DNA from 4 places in the Oryzomicrobium terrae genome. Region 1 is predicted to be linked to each of the others. Evidence: predicted binding sites of a transcription regulator. Region 1 holds the regulator's gene; each other region holds the start of a gene.

Region 1 (4,752 bases):
TCGAACACCGTGGCGCGGGCAACCCCGTGCTGGTTTTCGAAAAGAATGCCCGCCTGTTCAAAGACCCGTTTCTTGCTGGTGGCTTCCAGGTCCAGGACGACGTTTTCAGGAGGGAGAAGTTTAGCGATGAGCTCCATAGGATGATCCACGGAGACGTTGAATGAGCCTGCCCGAGCACACGGGATAGTACGGTGGCTGTGAATACGGGGCGGGCCGGGAAAGGAAAGCGGGCCGGGGCGTTTGGGCACCAACCACGCAATGTGGCCGGGAGGATACAGGATTTCCGGAAGGTTGCGCTGACGGGGGCGAAAAGCTTGCCGGAAGCGTGAAAAAGGCCCGTGAGGGAACAGACGGCCGGCCCCGTCGGGGCCTGGCCGATCCGCAAGATTAGATCACTCGGCGACGGGGATGTTCTTCTCGTCGCGGTGATGATCCTGGATTTTCTGCTTGTGCTTGATGATCTGGCGGTCCAGCTTGTCGATCAGGCTGTCGACTGCGGCATACAGATCGGTATCTTCGCTTTCGACGAAGATGTCCTTGCCGCGTACGTGGACGGTCACTTCGGCCTTTTGCTTCAGCTTCTCGACCGACAGGATCACGCTCACGTCGATCACGTTGTCGAAGTGACGGATGACGCGGTCCAGTTTGCCGGTCACATATTCACGGATCGCCGGGGTGACTTCCAGGTGATGCCCACTGATCTGCAGATTCATGGTTCTACTCCTTTAGAGGGACTTACGGAGATTGGCCGCTGGAATGCCCATCCCCTCTCTGTATTTTGCTATCGTCCGGCGGGCTACGACAATGCCCTGCTGTCCGAGAATATCGGCAATTTGATTATCCGAGAGGGGTTTCTTGGCGTTTTCCGACCCCACCAATTGCTTGATGAGGGCGCGGATGGCGGTGGCCGAGCAAGCGCCACCGGTATCGGTGGCCACGTGGCTACCGAAAAAATATTTCAGTTCGAAGATGCCCCGGGGCGAGGCCATGTACTTCTGGGTGGTCACCCGGGAGACGGTGGATTCGTGCAGATCGAGGATCTCGGCGATCTCGCGCAGCACCAGGGGGCGCATCGCCACCTCGCCGTGGTCGAAGAAGGCGCGCTGCCGGTCCACGATGGCCTGGGAGACGCGCAGGATGGTGTCGAAGCGCTGCTGCACGTTTTTGATCAGCCAGCGCGCTTCCTGCAACTGGCCGGACATGCCGCCACCGTCGCCGCGGGTGCGGTGCTTCTGCAGCAGGTCGGCGTAGAGGCGGTTGACCCGCAGGCGCGGGAAGGCGTCCGGGTTGATGCTCGCCACCCACTGGTTGCGCACCTTGCGCACGATGACATCGGGCACGATGTAGCGGGTTTCCAGGGGCGCGTACTGGGCCCCGGGGCGGGGGTTGAGGCCCATGATCAGGGTTTGCACCGCCTTCAGGGTATCGTCGTCGCAGCCCAGTTGGCGCTTCAGCCGGGTGAAGTCGCGGCTGGCCAGCAGGTCCAAGTATTTTTCCACCAGGGTCAGGGCCAGGTTGCGCAGCGGTTCGGCGGGACGCGCCTTGAGTTGCAATGCCAGGCATTCCTGAGGGCTGCGGGCCCCCACCCCGGTCGGCTCCAGGTTGTGGATGTGCTTGAGGGCGATCTCCAGCTCTTCCGGCTCGACCTCCAGTTCGGCGGGCAGTGCTTCCCCCAGTTCTTCCAGGGACTGGTCGAGGTAGCCGTCGTCGTCGAGGGCCTCGACCAGGAAACAGGCCAGGCTGCGGTCCCGGTCGGACAGGGGGATCAGCCCCAACTGCCAGGTCAGGTGTTCCTTCAGACTGGTAGTGGCGGCCTGGATGTCCTGGCCATCTCCCTCGTCGTCGCCATCGTTGTCGCGACTGCCGCTCGGGTAGCTGCCTTCGGCGAACCAGCCGTCGTCGAGGCTACCTTCGGCGTTGTTCTCGGCGCTGAATTCGTTGCTATCGCCAGGGTCCGCCGCCTCCTCACGCTCGCCACGGGCGTCCGCTTCGTCCCGGTCGTTCGGCAGGGCGCCACCCGGGGCGTCGGCGAAGCCGGCATCGGTCGGGGGGGGGCTGGGCTCGTAATCGTCCTCCCGTTCCAGTAGCGGATTTTCCAGCAGGTAATGCTCGATCTCCTGGTTCAGCTCGAGGGTCGACAGTTGCAGCAGCTTGATCGACTGCTGCAACTGGGGCGTGAGCGCCAGGTGTTGCGAGAGCTTGAGCTGGAGGCTGGGTTTCATCGGCTACGGCAGCAGGCCGCCCGGCGGGGCGGCGCAGCGATGCGGCGGGGGAGGTGAAACAGGAGCATGGCGCGGACCGTTACAGGCGGAAGTGCTCGCCCAAGTAGACCTTGCGCACTTCTTCGTTGTGCACGATCTCGTCGGGGCGGCCGGCTGCCAGTACCCGTCCTTCGTTGATGATATAGGCCCGGTCGCAAATGCCCAGGGTCTCGCGCACGTTGTGGTCGGTGATCAGCACGCCGATGCCGCGGGCCTTGAGGAAGCGGATGATCTTCTGGATTTCAAGCACGGCGATCGGGTCCACCCCGGCGAAGGGCTCGTCGAGCAGCACGAAGCGCGGGTTGGTGGCCAGGGCCCGGGCGATCTCGACGCGGCGCCGCTCGCCGCCGGACAGGGCCACCGCCAGGGTGCCGCGCAAGTGGCCGATGTGCAGTTCGTCGAGCAGGGATTCGAGGCGGTTCTTCACCTCGTCTTCCGGCAGGTTCTGCAGTTCCAGCACCGCCTGAATATTCTCGGCCACGTTCAGCTTGCGGAATACCGAGGCTTCCTGGGGCAGGTAGGAGAGCCCCTGGTGGGCGCGCTGGTGGATCGGCTGGTGGGTTAGGCGGGCCTCGTCCAGGTAAACCTCGCCGCCGTCGGCGGCCACCAGGCCCACCACCATGTAGAAACAGGTGGTCTTGCCTGCGCCGTTAGGGCCGAGCAGACCCACTACCTCGCCACTGGCCACGTCGAAGGAGACGTCATGAACCACAGTGCGCTTCTTGTAGCGCTTCTTCAGGTTGTGGGCGGACAGGCGGCTGTGGCTGGGCGGCACCGGCGAGGCCGTCTCGGCAGGGGACAGGGTGGCAGCTTTCATGCGGTTTTATTCATCATCGAGGCCACGTAGTACGCGGCGGATGATCTCCATGGAAAAACCCCGCTGGGCGAGGAAACGCATTTGTTTGGCCCGTGCCGCCGCGTCCGCGGCAGGGGTGCCGAATTTCTTCAGCCAGACCGAGCGGGCCCGGGACAGCTCGTCGTCGGTACTTTCCAGGGCGGTGGCGATGGTGTCTTCATCGACGCCGACCGCCGCCAGTTCCTGGCGGAGACGCTGATCGCCGTAGCGACCGGCCCGTACGGTGACGCGCATTTCGGCGTAACGGCTGTCGGACAGCAGTTTGCGGGCGGCTAACTCGTCGAGCAGCCGCTCCAGCTCCTCGCTACTTTCGGCGTGGGGCGCCAGCTTGCGCGCCAGTTCGGCCCGGGCATGCTCGCGCCGGGTGAGCAGGGAGAGCGCCCGTTCCCGCAGGGTGCGTTCCACCGGCGCGCGCATTCTCCCCCGCAACCCGCCTTACGCTTCGGCCGGCGCCGCGACGCCGGTGGGCGAGGCCACGCCGACGGCAGCGCGCACCTTGGCTTCGATCTCGGCGGCCATTTCCGGGTGCTGACGCAGGTACTCGCGCACGTTGTCCTTGCCCTGGCCGATCTTCTCGCCGTTGTAGGCATACCAGGCGCCGGACTTCTCGACGATCTTGTGGGCCACGCCCATGTCGATGATCTCGCCTTCCCGGGAAATGCCTTCGCCGTAGAGGATGTCGAAGATGGCTTCGCGGAACGGGGGCGAGACCTTGTTCTTCACCACTTTGACCTTGGTCTCGTTGCCGATTACCTCATCGCCCTTCTTGATGCCGCCGATGCGGCGGATATCGAGGCGCACCGAGGCGTAGAACTTGAGCGCGTTGCCGCCGGTGGTGGTTTCCGGGGAGCCAAACATCACGCCGATCTTCATGCGGATCTGGTTGATGAAGATCACCAGGGTGTTGGTCTTCTTGATGTTGGCGGTGAGCTTGCGCAGGGCCTGGCTCATTAGGCGGGCGTGCAGGCCGGGCAGGGAATCGCCCATCTCGCCTTCGATTTCGGCCTTGGGCACCAGGGCGGCCACCGAGTCGATGATGATCACGTCTACGCCGCCGGAGCGCACCAGCATGTCGGCGATCTCCAGGGCCTGCTCACCGGTGTCGGGTTGGGAAATCAGCAGGTCGCCGATCTTGACCCCGAGCTTTTGCGCGTACTGAGGGTCCAGGGCGTGCTCGGCGTCGATGAAGGCGGCCACGCCTCCCATCTTTTGCATTTCGGCCACGACCTGCAGGGTCAGGGTGGTCTTGCCGGAGGATTCCGGGCCGTAGATCTCGACCACGCGACCGCGCGGCAGGCCGCCGACGCCCAGGGCGATGTCGAGGCCGAGGGAGCCGGTGGAAACCACCTGGAGGCCTTGATCCACCTCGGTTTCGCCCATCTTCATGATGGAGCCTTTGCCGAATTGCTTTTCGATCTGGGCCAGGGCGGCCGTCAGGGCTTTGGCTTTGTTTTCGTCCATGTCGCAAGTCCTTTGCAAGAATGGCCCGATTATTGCACAAACCGGCCGATCCCTCTCGGGCCCCGCCCATTGCCGCAGCATGGCGCGGGGGCTGGGCTAAAATGGCGCTTTGCTTTTTCGGCGCCCCGCTCATCGCGGGGCGCGCTGTTTTGTCATGGCTGAACTCAATCCTCC
Region 2 (4,752 bases), 1.1 Mb from region 1:
CTGGGAATGACCACCGGACGGATACGCCCGGCCGGGGCATGCAGCGCCGGCAGGCGCTCATGGACCGCCCCGAGAAAGCCAGTCATTTCCTCGCTGGACTCGCCTTTCATGCGCAGTGCGATGAGGATCGCCCCCAACTCCAGGTCGGGTACGCCGCCATCGAGCATGGCGCCGTAGAGCTGGCGGGCTTCTTCACGGGTCAGATCCTTGGAGCCTTCGGCACCCCGACCGATTTCCTTGATGAACTGCGCGAAATTCATGGCGTCTCCTTGTTGTCGTTTTGCTTCAGGCCGCCTGGCCGACAGCGGGTGCCTGAGCGGCCCCGTGCAGGCGACGCAGATCGGGCACGCAACCGCCGCAGTAGCCTCCGCATTTTAGCCGTTCCTGCACCATGGCCACGCTTTCGCCGGCGGCAAATGCCGCGACCAGGGTCTGGCGGTCCACATCGGCGCACTTGCAGACGATTTCCCGGGGGGGGCCCAGGTCGGCCGGCGGTGTGGCGATGGGCGCCAGGGCGAAGCGCAGTTTGGCCGCATCCAACCCCGCCCCCGCCAGGGTTTCCGGCAGCCAGGCACTAGCCAGGGTTTCTCCGGCCAAGCGGATCGCCGTCAATTCGCCATTGTCGAGGGCAGCTCGCTTGGCCACGCCCCGGGCCGGGTCCGCGTAGGACAGCCCTCCCGGACGCTCGAGGCCGAAGGCCTGATCAAGCTCGGCCAGCATTTCGGGCGACGCAGCCGCCTCTGCAGCGGCGCGCAGGATGACTACCGGCCGCTTGCCGCCATGGAAGGACACCGCGGCGTAGGAGAAACGGCCGAGCCATTGACGCGCCTGGGCCAGCGCGGCGGCGGCCGTGGCATCGCTGACCCGCTGGATCACCGCCAGCTGCCAGGGCAAGGCCGCGGCCTCGATGCGCACCGCAGCGTGCTTGAGTTCCGGTTGGCCGGAAATGGGATCGACGCTGGCTGGCGTCAGGACGTTGGCCCCGGCGCTGGACATGAAGCGCTCGCCCCAATGCATGGGCAGCCAGGCGCTCCCTGGGCGCATGCCGGCATCGCCCTTGACCCGCACGATGATGCTGCCCCGACCGTTGGCGACCCGGGCCAATCCCCCTTCGTCAAGACCGATCTGACGCAGGTCGGCGGGATGTAGGCGCAGCAGGGCTTCTGCTTCCTGGTTGAAGAGGCGCGGTACCGTACCGGTGCGGGTCATACCGTGCCACTGGTCGCGCATGCGGCCGGATAGCAAGGCAAAGGGAAAGGCGGTATCGGTTCGATCCGCCGTGCCTTGGTGGCGGCAAGGCACGAAGCGGGCTCGCCCGGAGGGCGTCTCGAACCGCCCATCGGTATAGAGCCTTGCCGTGCCGCCGCTGGCGCCGACGCGGTAAGGCCATTGCTGGGGGCCTTGCCGCTCCAGGGTGGCGTAACTGAGGCCGCCAATATCGAGATCGCGCCCCTCGGTACTACGGCGGTGTTCGTCGAAGATGGCTTCCGGGTCCGGGTAGTCAAACAGGGCATCGGCTGCCAGCAGGCCCAGTTCACGCCCGAGACGCCGAGCGAAATCGCAGGCGATGGCCCAATCGGCGCGGGCCTCGCCGGCCGGCGGTACGGCAGCACGGACCCGGCTGATGCGGCGCTCCGAATTGGTCACTGTTCCTTCTTTCTCCCCCCAGGTCGAAGCGGGCAGGATCACGTCCGCGTAACGCAGCGTCTCGGCGTCGGCAAAGGCCTCCTGGACCACCACCAATTCAGCCGCAGCCAGGGCCTGGCGCACCTCGGCCTGGTGCGGCAGGGATTGGGCCGGGTTAGTGCAGGCGATCCACACCGCCTTCACGTGACCCCTCTTCAAGCCGGCGAACAGGTCGATGGCCTTCAGCCCTGGCCGGGGTGACAGCCAGGGAACACCCCAGAACCTGGCGATTTCGGCCCGATGGTCCGGGTTGGCCACCTCACGGTGGCCGGGCAGCAGGTGGGCCATCCCCCCCACTTCGCGCCCGCCCATGGCGTTGGGCTGCCCGGTAAGGGAAAAGGGACCGGCACCGGCCCGACCGATCTGGCCGGTGGCCAGGTGCAAGTGGATCAGGGCGACATTGTTGTGACTGCCGTGGGTCGACTGGTTGAGGCCCTGGCAATACAGGGAGAGAGCGGCGCCGGCCTGGGCGAACCAGCGGGCAGCGGTGACGATGTCGGCGGTGGGCACACCGGTGAGGACGGCGGCAGTATCCGGGGCATACTCGCGCACGATCTTGCGCAGGGCGTCGAAGCCTTCGGTGTGGGATTCGATATAGGCCTCATCCAACAATCCTTCCGCGATCATCACGTGCAGCATGCCGTGGTAGAGGGCGATGTCGGTGCCGGGCTTGAGGGCCAGGTGCAGGTCGGCCTGGGCAGCGGTTTCGCTGCGCCGCGGGTCGGCGACGATGACCTTGAGCTTGGGATTGGCCGCCCGGGCATCCTCGATGCGCCGATAGAGGATCGGGTGGGCCACCGCCGGATTGGCACCGGCAATGAACAGACAGTCGGCCAGCGCCATGTCCTCGTAGCTGCAGGGGGGGGCATCTACCCCCAGGGTGAGCTTGTAGCCGGCCGCGGCCGAAGACATGCACAGGCGCGAGTTGGTATCGACGTTGTTGGTGGTGATCAGGGCCTTGGCCAGCTTGTTGAAGACGTAGTAGTCCTCGGTGAGCAATTGCCCGGACAGGTAGAAAGCCACGCTGTCCGGACCATGGGCCCGGACGATCTCGGCGAAGCGCTGCGCGGTATGGTCGAGGGCCTCATCCCACAGCACCCGGCGAGGTGCTCCCCGTCTTCCGTCCTGAGCACGGGATCGCAGTTGCGGGTGCAGCAGCCTGCTCTCGGGACGGGCCGACAAATGCAGGCTGGCGCCCTTGGTACACAAGCGGCCGAAGTTGGCGGGATGGTCCGGATCGCCCCGCACACCGGTAATGCGTTCCTGGTCATGCGCGATCAGAACACCACAGCCGACGCCGCAGTAGCAACAGGTAGATCGGGTTTCATGGGTCATGGCAGTCTCCTGCATCGGCATTGCAACAGCCGTGCCATGCCATAAAACCTGGGAGTGGGCCGGATTGTGCAAAAAAAACGCCCCGGCCAAGGGCACGGGGCGCTTCATGGTGGTGCAATCCACCCAGACTTGTACGGGACTTACTTGATCCGCTGCAAATGAGGGCGACCCGGCTTGGCCGGTGGGTTAGCCGGCGGCTCGGGCTCGACATCCTGAGCCACCGCCGGCGCGTCCTGACCCTGACCGGCGTTCTGGTCATCCAGCTCGTCGACTTCAAAGGCCATGCCGGCACCGTTTTCCCGAGCGTAGATCGCCGCCACGCACTCCACGGCGACAGAGATATCCCGGGCTTGACCACCGAAGCGTGCCTGGAAGGTCACCAGATCGTTGCCCATCTGCAGACGGTTGGTGGCGTCCGGGCTGATGTTCAGGACGATCTGCCCGTCGCGCACAAATTCCATCGGCACCCGGCTGCGACGGTCCACTGCCACAGCCAGATAGGGCGTAAAGCCGTTGTCGCAGCACCACTCGTAGAGGGCACGCAACAGGTAAGGCTTGGTGGACGGCAGAGGTTCCCCCTGCTCGTCGTCGTACTGATCGTCTTGCATGTCTGTCTCCTGTGGTACGGAGAAATCTCGCCCCGTACCGGAGGCCGGTCGAGCCAGCCTTACTTGCGCATCACCTTTTCCGGCGGCGTCAGGGCATCGATGAAGCCCTGGCGGCTGAAGATGCGCTCGGCGTACTTCATCAGCGGCGCCGCCGTCTTGCCCAACTCGATGCCGTAGTGGTCAAGACGCCACAGCAGGGGGGCGATCGCCACGTCAAGCATGGAAAACTCGTCGCCGAGCATGTGCTTCTGCTTGGTGAACATGGGGGCCAGTTCGGTCAGACGGTTACGGATCTCGTTCCGGGCCTTGTCCTTCTCCGCGGCCTTGGCGTTGCTCTTTTCCAGCACTTCCATGTGCACGAAGATCTCGCGCTCCATGCCGGACAGCAGTTGGCGCGAGCGGGCACGCTGGATCGGGTCGGCCGGCATCAGCTGCGGGTGCGGAAAGCGCTCGTCGATGTACTCGTTGATGATGTTCGGCTCGTAGAGGATGAGATCCCGTTCAACGAGCACCGGAACGCGGCCGTAGGGGTTGATGACGGCGATGTCTTCCGGCTTGTTGAAAAGGTCCACGTCGATGACCTGGAAGTCCATGCCTTTTTCGTACAGCACAATCCGGCAACGGTGGCTGAAGGGGCAAGTGGTTCCCGAATAAAGGTTCATCATGTTTCAAGCCCTCACTTTTCTTGGGCCGATCCGTCACTGACACGAACCGGCGATCAACAAACGACTGGATGGGCAGCTATCAGCGCTCCCCCCCATCAAAACGGAAACGGCACCGACGGTTTGGCGATCTGAAGATCACCGTTACCGCCGATGCCGAAGACCAGGGAGAAACTGCTTCCCTGGCTGTGCCTTTTACAGCTTAGTGCACGTCTTTCCAGTACTCACGCTTAAGGGCGTAGGCCGCAACGAACAGTACGGCCAGGAAGGCCAGCACGCCGAGACCGAGCTGCTTGCGGAATTGAGCCTGGGGCTCACCCATCCACACCAGGAAACCGACCAGGTCGGCAACCTGCTTGTCGTAATCGGCCGCAGCCAGCTTACCCGGTACAGCCAGTTCGAGCTTGTGCTCGGCGTTCAGCACCTGGGTACCTTGCAGTTCGTAGAGGATGTGCGGCATG
Region 3 (4,752 bases), 690 kb from region 1:
TGCGGCCCATGTCGAGGAAGTGGTCGATGCCCAGCACCAGCAGCAGGCCGGCTTCCGGCAGGTTGAACATGGGTAGCACGGCGGCCACCACCACCAGGGAAGCCCGGGGCACCCCGGCGATGCCCTTGGAGGAGACCATCAGTACCAGCAACATGGTGATCTGGGCGCCCAGGCTCATCGGGATGTCGTAGGCCTGGGCGATGAACAAGGCCAGAAAGGTGGTGTACATCATCGAACCGTCCAGGTTGAACGAGTAACCCAGGGGCAGGACGAAGCCGGTGACCCGGTTCTTGATGCCGAACTTTTCCAGTTGTTCCATCAGCTTGGGGTACACGGACTCGCTGGAGGCGGTGGAGAAGCCCACCAGGAGCGGGCCGCGCACCAGCTTGAGGAGGCGGAACACGTCCTTGCCCAGCACGGCGAAGCCGGCCAGGATCAGCACACCCCACAGGGCCGCCAGGGCGATGTAGAAGCTGACCATGAACTTGCCGAACACCAGCAGCATGCCCAGGCCGTTGACCGTGATGGCGGCAGCCACGGCGCCGAACACGCCGAAGGGGGCGAAGCGCATCACGTAGTCGGTGACTTTCAGCATCACGTGCACCACCTCGTCCATGGTGTTCACCAGGGAGCGGGCGGTCTGGTTGTGCAGATGGCCCAGGGCGACGCCGAAGAACACGGCGAAGATGAGGATCTGCAGCACCTCGTTGCCGGCCATGGCCTCGATCACGCTCTTGGGAAAGACGTGGGTGATGAAGTCCTTCAGGTTGAGGGCGGCGGTCTTCAGGTTGAGACCAGCGGCGGAGTCGGGCAGGGGTACGTTCAGCCCGTGGCCCGGCTGCAGCACGTTGGCAAAGAGCAGGCCGATGAAGAGGGAACAGAACGAGGCGCAAACGAACCAGCCCAGGGCACGACCGCCGATGCGGCCCACCGCCTTGGCATCGCCCATGTTGGCCAGGCCCGCCACCAGGGTGGCGAAGATCAGGGGCGCGATGATCATCTTGATCAGGCGCAGGAAGATGTCGGTGAGGATGCCGAAGTAACCGGCCAGATCCTTGGCTGCGGCGGCATCCGGCACTATCTCGTGGCAGACGTAGCCGACGACGATGCCGAGGACCAGGGCGACCCCGATCCAGGTGGTCAGCTTGTTCATTTTCATTGCAGGACTCCTCCCCCGGTCAGGCCGGGATGAAATGGGAATGACGTTGATCGTCTCTTCGGTGGGGGATCAGGGCTTGGCGGCAGGGGCGGCAGGAATGGCCCGCGGCCGGGTCAGCACCTCGGGGCGCAGCACTTCGGCCAGGGCTTCCGGGGTCATCAGGCCCTGGCCCAGCACCACCTCGGTGACGCTCTTGCCGCTGCGGAAGGCCTCCGCCGCCACTTCGGTGGCGTTGGCGTAGCCGATGTAGGGGTTCAGCGCGGTGACGATGCCGATGGAGTTCTCGACGCTGGCGCGCAGGGTGTCCCGATTGGCGGTGATGCCGTCCACGCAGCGGTCGGCCAGGGTCAGGCAGCCGGCGCGCAGGTGGTGCACGCTCTTGAACAGACTGTGGGCGATGATCGGCTCGAAGGCGTTGAGCTGGAGCTGGCCGGCCTCGGCGGCGAAGGTGACGGTCTGGTCGTTGCCGATCACTTCATAGGCGATCTGGTTCACCACTTCCGGGATCACCGGGTTCACCTTGCCCGGCATGATCGACGAGCCGGCCTGGCGCGCCGGCAGGTTGATCTCGCCCAGGCCGGCCCGGGGGCCGGAAGAGAGCAGGCGCAGGTCGTTGCAGGTCTTGGACAGCTTCACGGCGACGCGCTTCAGCACGCCGGACAGCTGTACGAAGGCGCCGCAGTCCTGGGTGGCTTCCACCAGGTTGGGGGCGGTCACCACCGGCACGCCGCTCACCTCGGCGAGCAGGCGGCAGACCAGAGGGGCGTAGTCCGGGTGGGCGTTGATGCCGGTGCCGATGGCGGTGGCGCCCAGGTTGATCTCGCGGATCAAGAGGGCCGCTTCCTTGAGGCGCTCCTCGTCCTCGCCGAGCATCACGGCGTAGGTGGAGAACTCCTGGCCCAGGGTCATGGGCACCGCGTCCTGCAACTGGGTGCGGCCCATCTTGAGCACGTCGGCGAATTCGTCGGCCTTGCGCTCGAAGCTGCGGCGCAGGTGGGCCATGGCCTCCACCAGGCGGAAGATGCCTACGTAGGTGGCCAGCTTGAGGGCCGAGGGATACACGTCGTTGGTGGACTGCCCCATATTGACGTGCTCGTTGGGGTGCAGGTGGGCGTATTCGCCCTTGCCGTGGCCGAGGATTTCCAGGGCCCGGTTGGCGATCACCTCGTTGGCGTTCATGTTGGTCGAGGTGCCGGCGCCGCCCTGGATCACGTCCACCACGAACTGGTCGTGCAGCTTGCCGGCGATCAGCTCGCGGCAGGCGGCGACGATGGCGTCGGCCCGGGTGGCGTCGAGCAGGCCGAGCTGCTGGTTGGCGCGGGCGGCGGCCAGCTTGATCTGGGCCAGGGCCCTGATCAGGTCCGGGTAGACGGCGATGGAAATGCCGGTGATGGGAAAGTTTTCCAGGGCGCGCAGGGTATGCACGCCGTAATAGACGTCGGCAGGGACGTTCTTGTCGCCGAGCAGGTCGTGCTCGGAACGGTAGGGGGTGCCGCTCATGGTGTCTCCGGTCTCCTGGTGGTGTGTCGTGGGCCCTCGCAAGGGGGCCTCCAGGTTTTTGCACGGAGCGTGCCAACTGATCGATTTTTTCAAGCGGTTGATTGGAAACCGTTTTTCCTGCGCAACGTCTGGGTGGCGGCCGGATTTCCGGATGGAGTGGCGTTGTGTCGTTCGGAAATCCGAACAGGGTGCGGCCGCAATCGGGTCCGGCACCGCCGCCGCCGGGGTGCGTGGGGTGGGCGCGGGCAGGGGTGAGGATGGGCCTCGGCGCTGCGGTGGGTACCGCGTCCGTCAGGCGAACCTGATACGATAGCCGCCTTTTTCGACTCCCCCTTTCTGAACCCGCCATGGCCGCTGTCGACCCCGCTTCCTCCGGGAATGCCATGAACGCTGAAGAGCGCCGCGCCGGCGTCAGTCTCGCCGCCATCTTCGCCCTGCGCATGCTGGGGCTGTTCCTCATCCTGCCGGTCTTCGCGGTGTACGCGAAAGATCTGCCTTCCGGCCACGATACCGCCCTGATCGGGCTGGCCATCGGCGCCTATGGCATCACCCAGGCCTTCCTGCAAATCCCCTTCGGCATGGCCTCGGACCGTTACGGGCGCAAGCCGGTGATCGTGGTCGGCCTGCTCCTCTTCATCATCGGCAGCATCGTCGCCGCCCTGGCCAGCGACCTGCCCCAGATCATCGTCGGTCGGGTTCTCCAGGGGGCCGGGGCGATTTCCGCCGCCGTCACCGCCCTGGCTGCCGACCTGACCCGGGAATCCCAGCGCACCAAGGTGATGGCCATGATCGGGTCGAGCATCGGCCTGACCTTCGCCGGTTCCCTGGTGCTGGCGCCGCTGCTGTTCCGCACCGTGGGCATGGGCGGCATCTTCTGGCTCACCGCACTGCTCGCCGCCGGCGCCATTGTCGCCGTGCTGGTGGTGGTTCCCGACCCGGAGCGCGAAGCGTCGACCGCCGAGCGTGGTATCGTCCGGGCGCGCTTTGCCGATGTGCTGCGCGACGGTCGCCTGCTACGCCTCAACTTCGGCGTGTTCGCACTGCACCTAATGCAGACCGCCATGTGGGTGGTGGTGCCCGCCGCCCTGGTACGGGTGGGCGACCTGCCCCTGGGGGAACACTGGAAGGTGTACCTGCCGGCGGTGCTGGTGTCTTTCGCCGTGATGGTGCCGGCGGTGATCGCTGCCGAGAAATACGGCCGCATGAAGCTGGTGTTCAACGGTGCCGTGGCGTTGCTGGTGCTAGTGCAGTTCGGCTTCGAGGCTTTCGGCGACTCCCTGACCGGGCTGGCCCTGTGCCTGACCCTGTTCTTCGTCTCGTTCAACGTGCTCGAGGCCACCCAGCCGTCGCTCATCTCGCGCATCGCCCCGCCTCAGGCCAAGGGAGCGGCCCTGGGCGTTTATAATACGACCCAGTCCCTCGGGCTGTTCCTTGGCGGCGCCGTGGGCGGCGCCATCGTTCAGCGCGCCGGCCCCCACACCGTCTATTGGGCCTGCGCCGGCATCGCCTTGCTGTGGCTGGCGGTGGCCGCCACGTTCCAGTTTCCTGCTCCCCGGCCCAAAGCCTGACGCTGCAATCAGGCGTTGGCATTCGGCCCGGGGTGCGATAATTTCATCAGATTCAAAATACGGAGACCGCCATGGCGTCCCTCAACAAAGTCATCCTCATCGGCAACCTGGGTGCCGACCCCGAATCCCGCTACCTGCCCAACGGCGATGCGGTGGCCAACCTGCGCCTGGCGACGACCGATTCCTACAAGGACAAGGCTTCCGGCGAGCGCAAGGACGTGACCGAATGGCACCGGGTGGTGATGTTCCGCCGCCTCGCCGAGATTGCCACCCAGTACCTGAAGAAGGGCAGCCAGATTTATATCGAAGGCCGCATCAAGACCCGCAAGTGGCAGGATCAGAGCGGTCAGGAGCGCTACACCACCGAAATCGAAGCCACCGAGATGAAGATGCTCGGCAGCCGCCGCGACAGCGCGGGTGGCGGCGACTATGGCAGCGACAGCTACGGCGGCGACGACTACGCCCAGGCCCCGGCCCCTGCACCCCGGGCGTCCGGCGGTGGCGCTGCCCGCGCCCCGGCCAAGG
Region 4 (4,752 bases), 1.0 Mb from region 1:
GCAGACTTCATCACCTTGCTGTTTGCCTTCTTCGTGGTGATGTATGCCATTTCCTCGGTGAACGAGGGTAAGTACCGGGTTTTATCCGACTCTCTGGTCTCGGCCTTCCGCAACGTTCAAGTAGTCGGTGCAGGGCAGATGAACATCGTTACGCCGCCCAACGCCTCGATCAAGCAGATCGTGGTCAAACAGGATCCGCAGACTGCTGCGCGTCGGCAAGCCCAGCGCGACAAGATGCGCAACGTGGCCCAGGACATCTTCCGGGCTCTAGCCCCCTTGGTTCGACAGGGCAAGGTTCGGCTGGTGGAAACCGACAAGGGGGTGACCATCGAAATCGCCGACAGCGTGCTGTTTTCCCCAGGGCAGGCGCAACTGGAGCCGACGTCGGCCCAGGCGTTGCGCATGGTTGGCGAAGTGCTGGCACCGACCGAGTTTCCAATCGTGGTCGAGGGGCATACCGACAATGTGCCGATCCGCACGGCCTTGTATCCCTCCAACTGGGAATTGTCGGCGGTGCGTGCCACCACGGTGCTGCGCCTCTTTGCTGATGCCGGGGTGTCGCCCCAGCGGCTGACGGCCATTGGCTACGGCGAGCACCGGCCAGTCGAGGGCAATGACACTCAAGAGGGGCGGGCACGTAATCGGCGGGTTTCCATCTTGATCGAATCGGCAATTCCCGCCGAGCCAGAAGTGCCACCGCCGGCTGCGCCGCCCTCTGCCCCGGTTAGCGGCGATGGCGTGACCCCGTCCCCGGCGGCGGCTTCGGCAGTGGGCGCGGCCCTTGACGGCGGTGCCGGGAGCGGGGGACGCTAGGTCTTCTTTATGGGATAAAACAGAACGCCCTCCAGTGGAGGCGTTCTGTTTTTGTATTCGAGAGATGAGGCGTCAGACCGAATCAATCAGGCGGCTGCCGGTCCCGCCACCCCCGAGCCTTTGGCCGTCCGGACCATAAACGTCTGCGGCGGGGGCTTGGTTGCGTTGGAGGAGTACCTGTAATGCGCCGCTGGTGTTTTGCATGCGTAGGGCGATCAACTGCCCGTTCTGCTCGTTGAGTTGCTTGGCCCGTTGCGCCTGGTGTTGCAGTTGTGCCCAGGTATGGCGTATTGCCGGTGTTCCGTGGGCAGCAAGCCAGGCGTCGATTCCCTCGCGATCTGCCGTGTACCCCTGGGATTGAATCAGGCGGTTACGTTGTTCCGCGAATTGGTTGAGCTGTTGGACCAGCAGTGCTTTGGCGGCAACGATATCTTCCAATGCATCCACACGCCCGGCGCTCAGATCGGCCTGCTCGCTCTCGAGCAAGGCGGCAAACTGCGTTACGGCTGCCACTTCTTGGGAGAGCGTGCTGGCAAAGGTGTCGGCAGCGGAAGATGGTGGAAGCAGTCCCATGGCGATGGAGGATGGCAGCGCGGCTTGGCGCTAGTCAGGCCTGGCGACCACTCGCCCGTCCCGGGCTGCCTTGAATCAGTTCCCGGGCGGTGTCCAGCAGTCGGTCGGCAATGGCGCCGGAATTGATCGAAAAGCGACCTTCGCTGATGGCTTGGCGGATCGCCGCAATTCGGCCTGCATCGAAGGGTGAGTCGGTTTGTGCCGTATCCTCGCTGCGCGACAGGCTGACCCGAACGTCCTCGCCCGAAGAGGCTTCGGCGGTGCGGGTCTGTTGCCGGGTGCGCACATCGGTAGCGGCGTAGCCACTAGAGGTGCTGGCGGGAGGAGTGGCAGAGGGTGAGATTTTCACGGTAGGCCTCTGAAAATAGTTTCCTTGCAAATTCTATCGGCAAAAAAGCGAGAAACTTGAGGCCCATCGAACATATTCCGATGCCGAACACGGCAACCGGTAACGAACCCGCTGTAATTGTAGCGGATTACGGGGCAGGCGGGCCGGTCGCTTGTCGGGCCCGATCTGCAATCAGTAACTGAGTTCTACGATGCCGCCTTCTCGGGCGATGCCGCTGACGGTTTGACCGTTGCCTGTCCGTACTTGTGCCATCTGCCCCTCGGCAGCGTTGGAGAGCGCTGTGCCGTCGGCGCTGGCGGAAAATCCCGCGCCTTGGGAGATCAATTTGACGGGTTGGCCTTGGCGTACAACCAGTGGAGCGATTAACTGGTCGCCACGAATCGGCTGACCTGCGGCGATGCTGTTGCGTAAGCTTTTACCCGCCAATTGATTGACGTCGGTGATGACGCCTGCGGGCAAGGCGGCCAGATCGCCACTGGCCAAGGCCACGTCCGCAGCCTGCAGGGGCTGATTGGGTGCCAGGGGCCGTGCGGCCACCAGGTAGTTGCCGGCCACGCTCACGGTAACCGGGACAAAGACGGTCCATCCTGCTGGAGCGTTGCAGCGTACCCCCACGGTGCTGCGCCCCCAGAGGCGGGCTCCATTCGGTAAAAATGCCTCAACTGTCGGGCATGGGCTCAGCTGAGTACGAGGATCGAGCGCGCCGATACGGGTGGTGACTCGGCCTGGCAGGCCCTGTGTCTGGGTCGCCAGGAACCGGTCGACAGCGTTGATCACCACGGCCTCCATACCCGTGTTTTGGGCGTGGGCAGGTGTCGAGGCTAGAACTGGCAGGGCGGTGAACAGCAAGGCAAGCAAGCGGCGCATAACGGAGGCAGGAGGGTGGGGGCAAGGGGCATTGTGCCCCAGCAATCCCGTTCCCGGCAAAACTTGCCGCCGGTAAGGTGGCGGAGAATGGTTTGCCGATTTGCAGGGATAAGCAGGAGGCTTGCGGCGGCCTGGGGCGCAAGGCTGGAGGGCGGTAGCACGGCAAGGAATGGGGCTGGCATGAAATCCGCTTAAGGAGAGTCAGTCAAATTTCTCCGCGAGGGTACCGTGGCCAATAAGCTCGATCAGCTCATCAACGTCCAGCGCCAGGCGCTCGGCGTGCGCGCCCAGCGCCAGCAGATCCTGGCGGCCAACATCGCCAACGCGGATACCCCCCACTACAAGGCGCGGGACATCGATTTTCAGTCGGTTCTGGCGGACTCCCTGGCGGGCAAGAATCAGAGCAGCGGCGTCGATCTGTCCCGCACCAATGCGCGCCATCTGGCCGGCACCGGTACGCCCTCACCGTTCCCGGTGCTGTACCGCCGCGATACCCAGTCGAGTGTGGATGGGAATACCGTCGATATGGATACCGAGCGCGCCGCTTTTGCCGACAACTCGCTGCACTACGAGGCGGCCGTGACCTTCCTTACCGGCCAGTTCCGCACCATGCAGACCGCCGTGCAAAGCAACAACGGCTGATCCGGCGCGCCCGGACGACGAACAGGAATCTGAATCATGAGCATGTTGAGCGTTTTCAATATTGCCGGCAGCGCACTCACTGCCCAGTCGATGCGGCTTAATACCGTGGCCAGTAACCTGGCCAACGCCGATTCCCTGGTGTCCGCCGATGGCCAGCCCTACAAGGCCAAGCAGGTGGTGTTCGAGGCCACTCCGATGGGGACGACCCAGGCGTCCATGGGGGTCAAGGTGCAACAGGTCGTGGATAGCGCAGCGCCGCACCGGCTCGTCTACGACCCGCGCAGCCCAGCGGCCAATGCCGATGGCTACGTGACCATGCCCAATGTGGATGTGGTCGAAGAAATGACCAACATGATTTCTGCTTCGCGCTCCTACCAGACCAATACCGAAGTCATGAATACGGCCAAGACCTTGCTGCTGCGCACCCTGACCCTGGGCCAGTAAGGCCGCCGACTCTTCGATAGGAATTCATCATGGCAACCGTGCAAAACTCCACCAGCCAGACGGACGACGTCCTGGCGGCTTACCGCCAGTCCACCTCGTCGACGAAGAAAAGCGCCACTGAGGAAATGCAGGACCGCTTTCTCAAGCTGCTCGTCACCCAGTTGCAGAACCAGGATCCGATGAATCCCCTGGACAATGCCCAGATGACCCAGCAACTGGCGCAAATCAACACGGTCAGCGGTATCGAAAAGCTCAATACCACCATGACCCAGATGATGGGGTTGTATAACTCGGCGCAGGCCATGCAGAGCGCCTCGTTGCTCGGGCGGCATGTACTGGTGCCGGGCTCCGATCTGGCCCTGGGCGAGAAGGGGGCGATGGGGGGGGTGGAGTTGGGCGCTGCTGCCGATGCCGTGACGGTTTCGATCAAGAACGCCGCGGGTGAAGTGGTGGCAACCGAGCAGCTGGGAGCCAACTCCGCCGGCAGCTTTGCCTTTATCTGGGATGGCAAGAATAGCGATGGTGAGGCCCTGCCTCAGGGGAACTATACCTTCGAGGTGAGTGCGACCCAGGGTGGCAACAAAGTGACCGCGAATGCGCTGGGACTTGGCACGGTAAGTGCTCTTGTTCGTGGAACCAATGGCGGCTTCCAGCTCGATCTTGGCAGCGGTCTCGTTAATTTTGAAGACGTGCGCCAGATCCTCTGAGTCCGGTTGCAGCAACAGAACAGCAAATAACAGGTTAAGGAGCCAAGCATGGCATTCCAGCAAGGTTTGAGCGGACTCGGCGCTTCGTCCAAGGCCCTCGATGTGATCGGCAACAACGTCGCCAACGCCAGCACCGTGGGATTTAAATCGGCCAGTGCGCATTTTGCCGACGTCTTTGCCAATTCCCTGTCCGGTTCCGGCGCCTTGCAGGTGGGTATCGGTACTGCCCTGGCCTCGGTGGCCCAGCAATTCACTCAGGGCAATATCACCACGACCAACAATCCCCTGGATATCTCGATCAACGGCCAGGGGTTCTTCCGCATGAGCCAGAACGGCTCTATCTCCTATACCCGCAAC

The links. Region 1 encodes sigma-54, which starts transcription at its own class of promoters, with help from an activator protein. Its sites were predicted from a motif close to TGGCACGCTTNCTGCTNA; they were not measured.
Region 2: the regulator sigma-54 is predicted to act here: its motif matches at 3,041-3,058, upstream of OTERR_RS04870 (nitrate reductase).
Region 3: the regulator sigma-54 is predicted to act here: its motif matches at 2,717-2,734, upstream of aspA (aspartate ammonia-lyase).
Region 4: the regulator sigma-54 is predicted to act here: its motif matches at 2,779-2,796, upstream of flgB (flagellar basal body rod protein FlgB).

The regions. Positions count from the first base shown of each region.
Region 1 covers NZ_CP022579.1:3,467,315-3,472,066, reverse strand. Annotated here, with positions in the region: gene ptsN (PTS IIA-like nitrogen regulatory protein PtsN) at 1-137, opposite strand, end outside; gene hpf (ribosome hibernation-promoting factor, HPF/YfiA family) at 393-713, opposite strand; gene OTERR_RS15685 (RNA polymerase factor sigma-54) at 726-2,222, opposite strand; gene lptB (LPS export ABC transporter ATP-binding protein) at 2,302-3,078, opposite strand; gene recX (recombination regulator RecX) at 3,085-3,522, opposite strand; gene recA (recombinase RecA) at 3,553-4,578, opposite strand; gene OTERR_RS15665 (UvrD-helicase domain-containing protein) at 4,733-4,752, shown strand, end outside.
Region 2 covers NZ_CP022579.1:1,047,100-1,051,851, reverse strand. Annotated here, with positions in the region: gene ybiB (DNA-binding protein YbiB) at 1-260, opposite strand, end outside; gene OTERR_RS04870 (nitrate reductase) at 286-3,021, opposite strand; gene OTERR_RS04865 (ClpXP protease specificity-enhancing factor) at 3,162-3,629, opposite strand; gene OTERR_RS04860 (glutathione S-transferase N-terminal domain-containing protein) at 3,689-4,294, opposite strand; gene OTERR_RS04855 (cytochrome c1) at 4,494-4,752, opposite strand, start outside.
Region 3 covers NZ_CP022579.1:2,775,434-2,780,185, reverse strand. Annotated here, with positions in the region: gene OTERR_RS12605 (dicarboxylate/amino acid:cation symporter) at 1-1,159, opposite strand, end outside; gene aspA (aspartate ammonia-lyase) at 1,229-2,659, opposite strand; gene OTERR_RS12595 (MFS transporter) at 3,043-4,227, shown strand; gene ssb (single-stranded DNA-binding protein) at 4,299-4,752, shown strand, end outside.
Region 4 covers NZ_CP022579.1:967,817-972,568, forward strand. Annotated here, with positions in the region: gene motD (flagellar motor protein MotD) at 1-813, shown strand, start outside; gene OTERR_RS04470 (flagella synthesis protein FlgN) at 886-1,386, opposite strand; gene flgM (flagellar biosynthesis anti-sigma factor FlgM) at 1,421-1,735, opposite strand; gene flgA (flagellar basal body P-ring formation chaperone FlgA) at 1,907-2,512, opposite strand; gene flgB (flagellar basal body rod protein FlgB) at 2,831-3,244, shown strand; gene flgC (flagellar basal body rod protein FlgC) at 3,281-3,688, shown strand; gene OTERR_RS04495 (flagellar hook assembly protein FlgD) at 3,718-4,395, shown strand; gene flgE (flagellar hook protein FlgE) at 4,444-4,752, shown strand, end outside.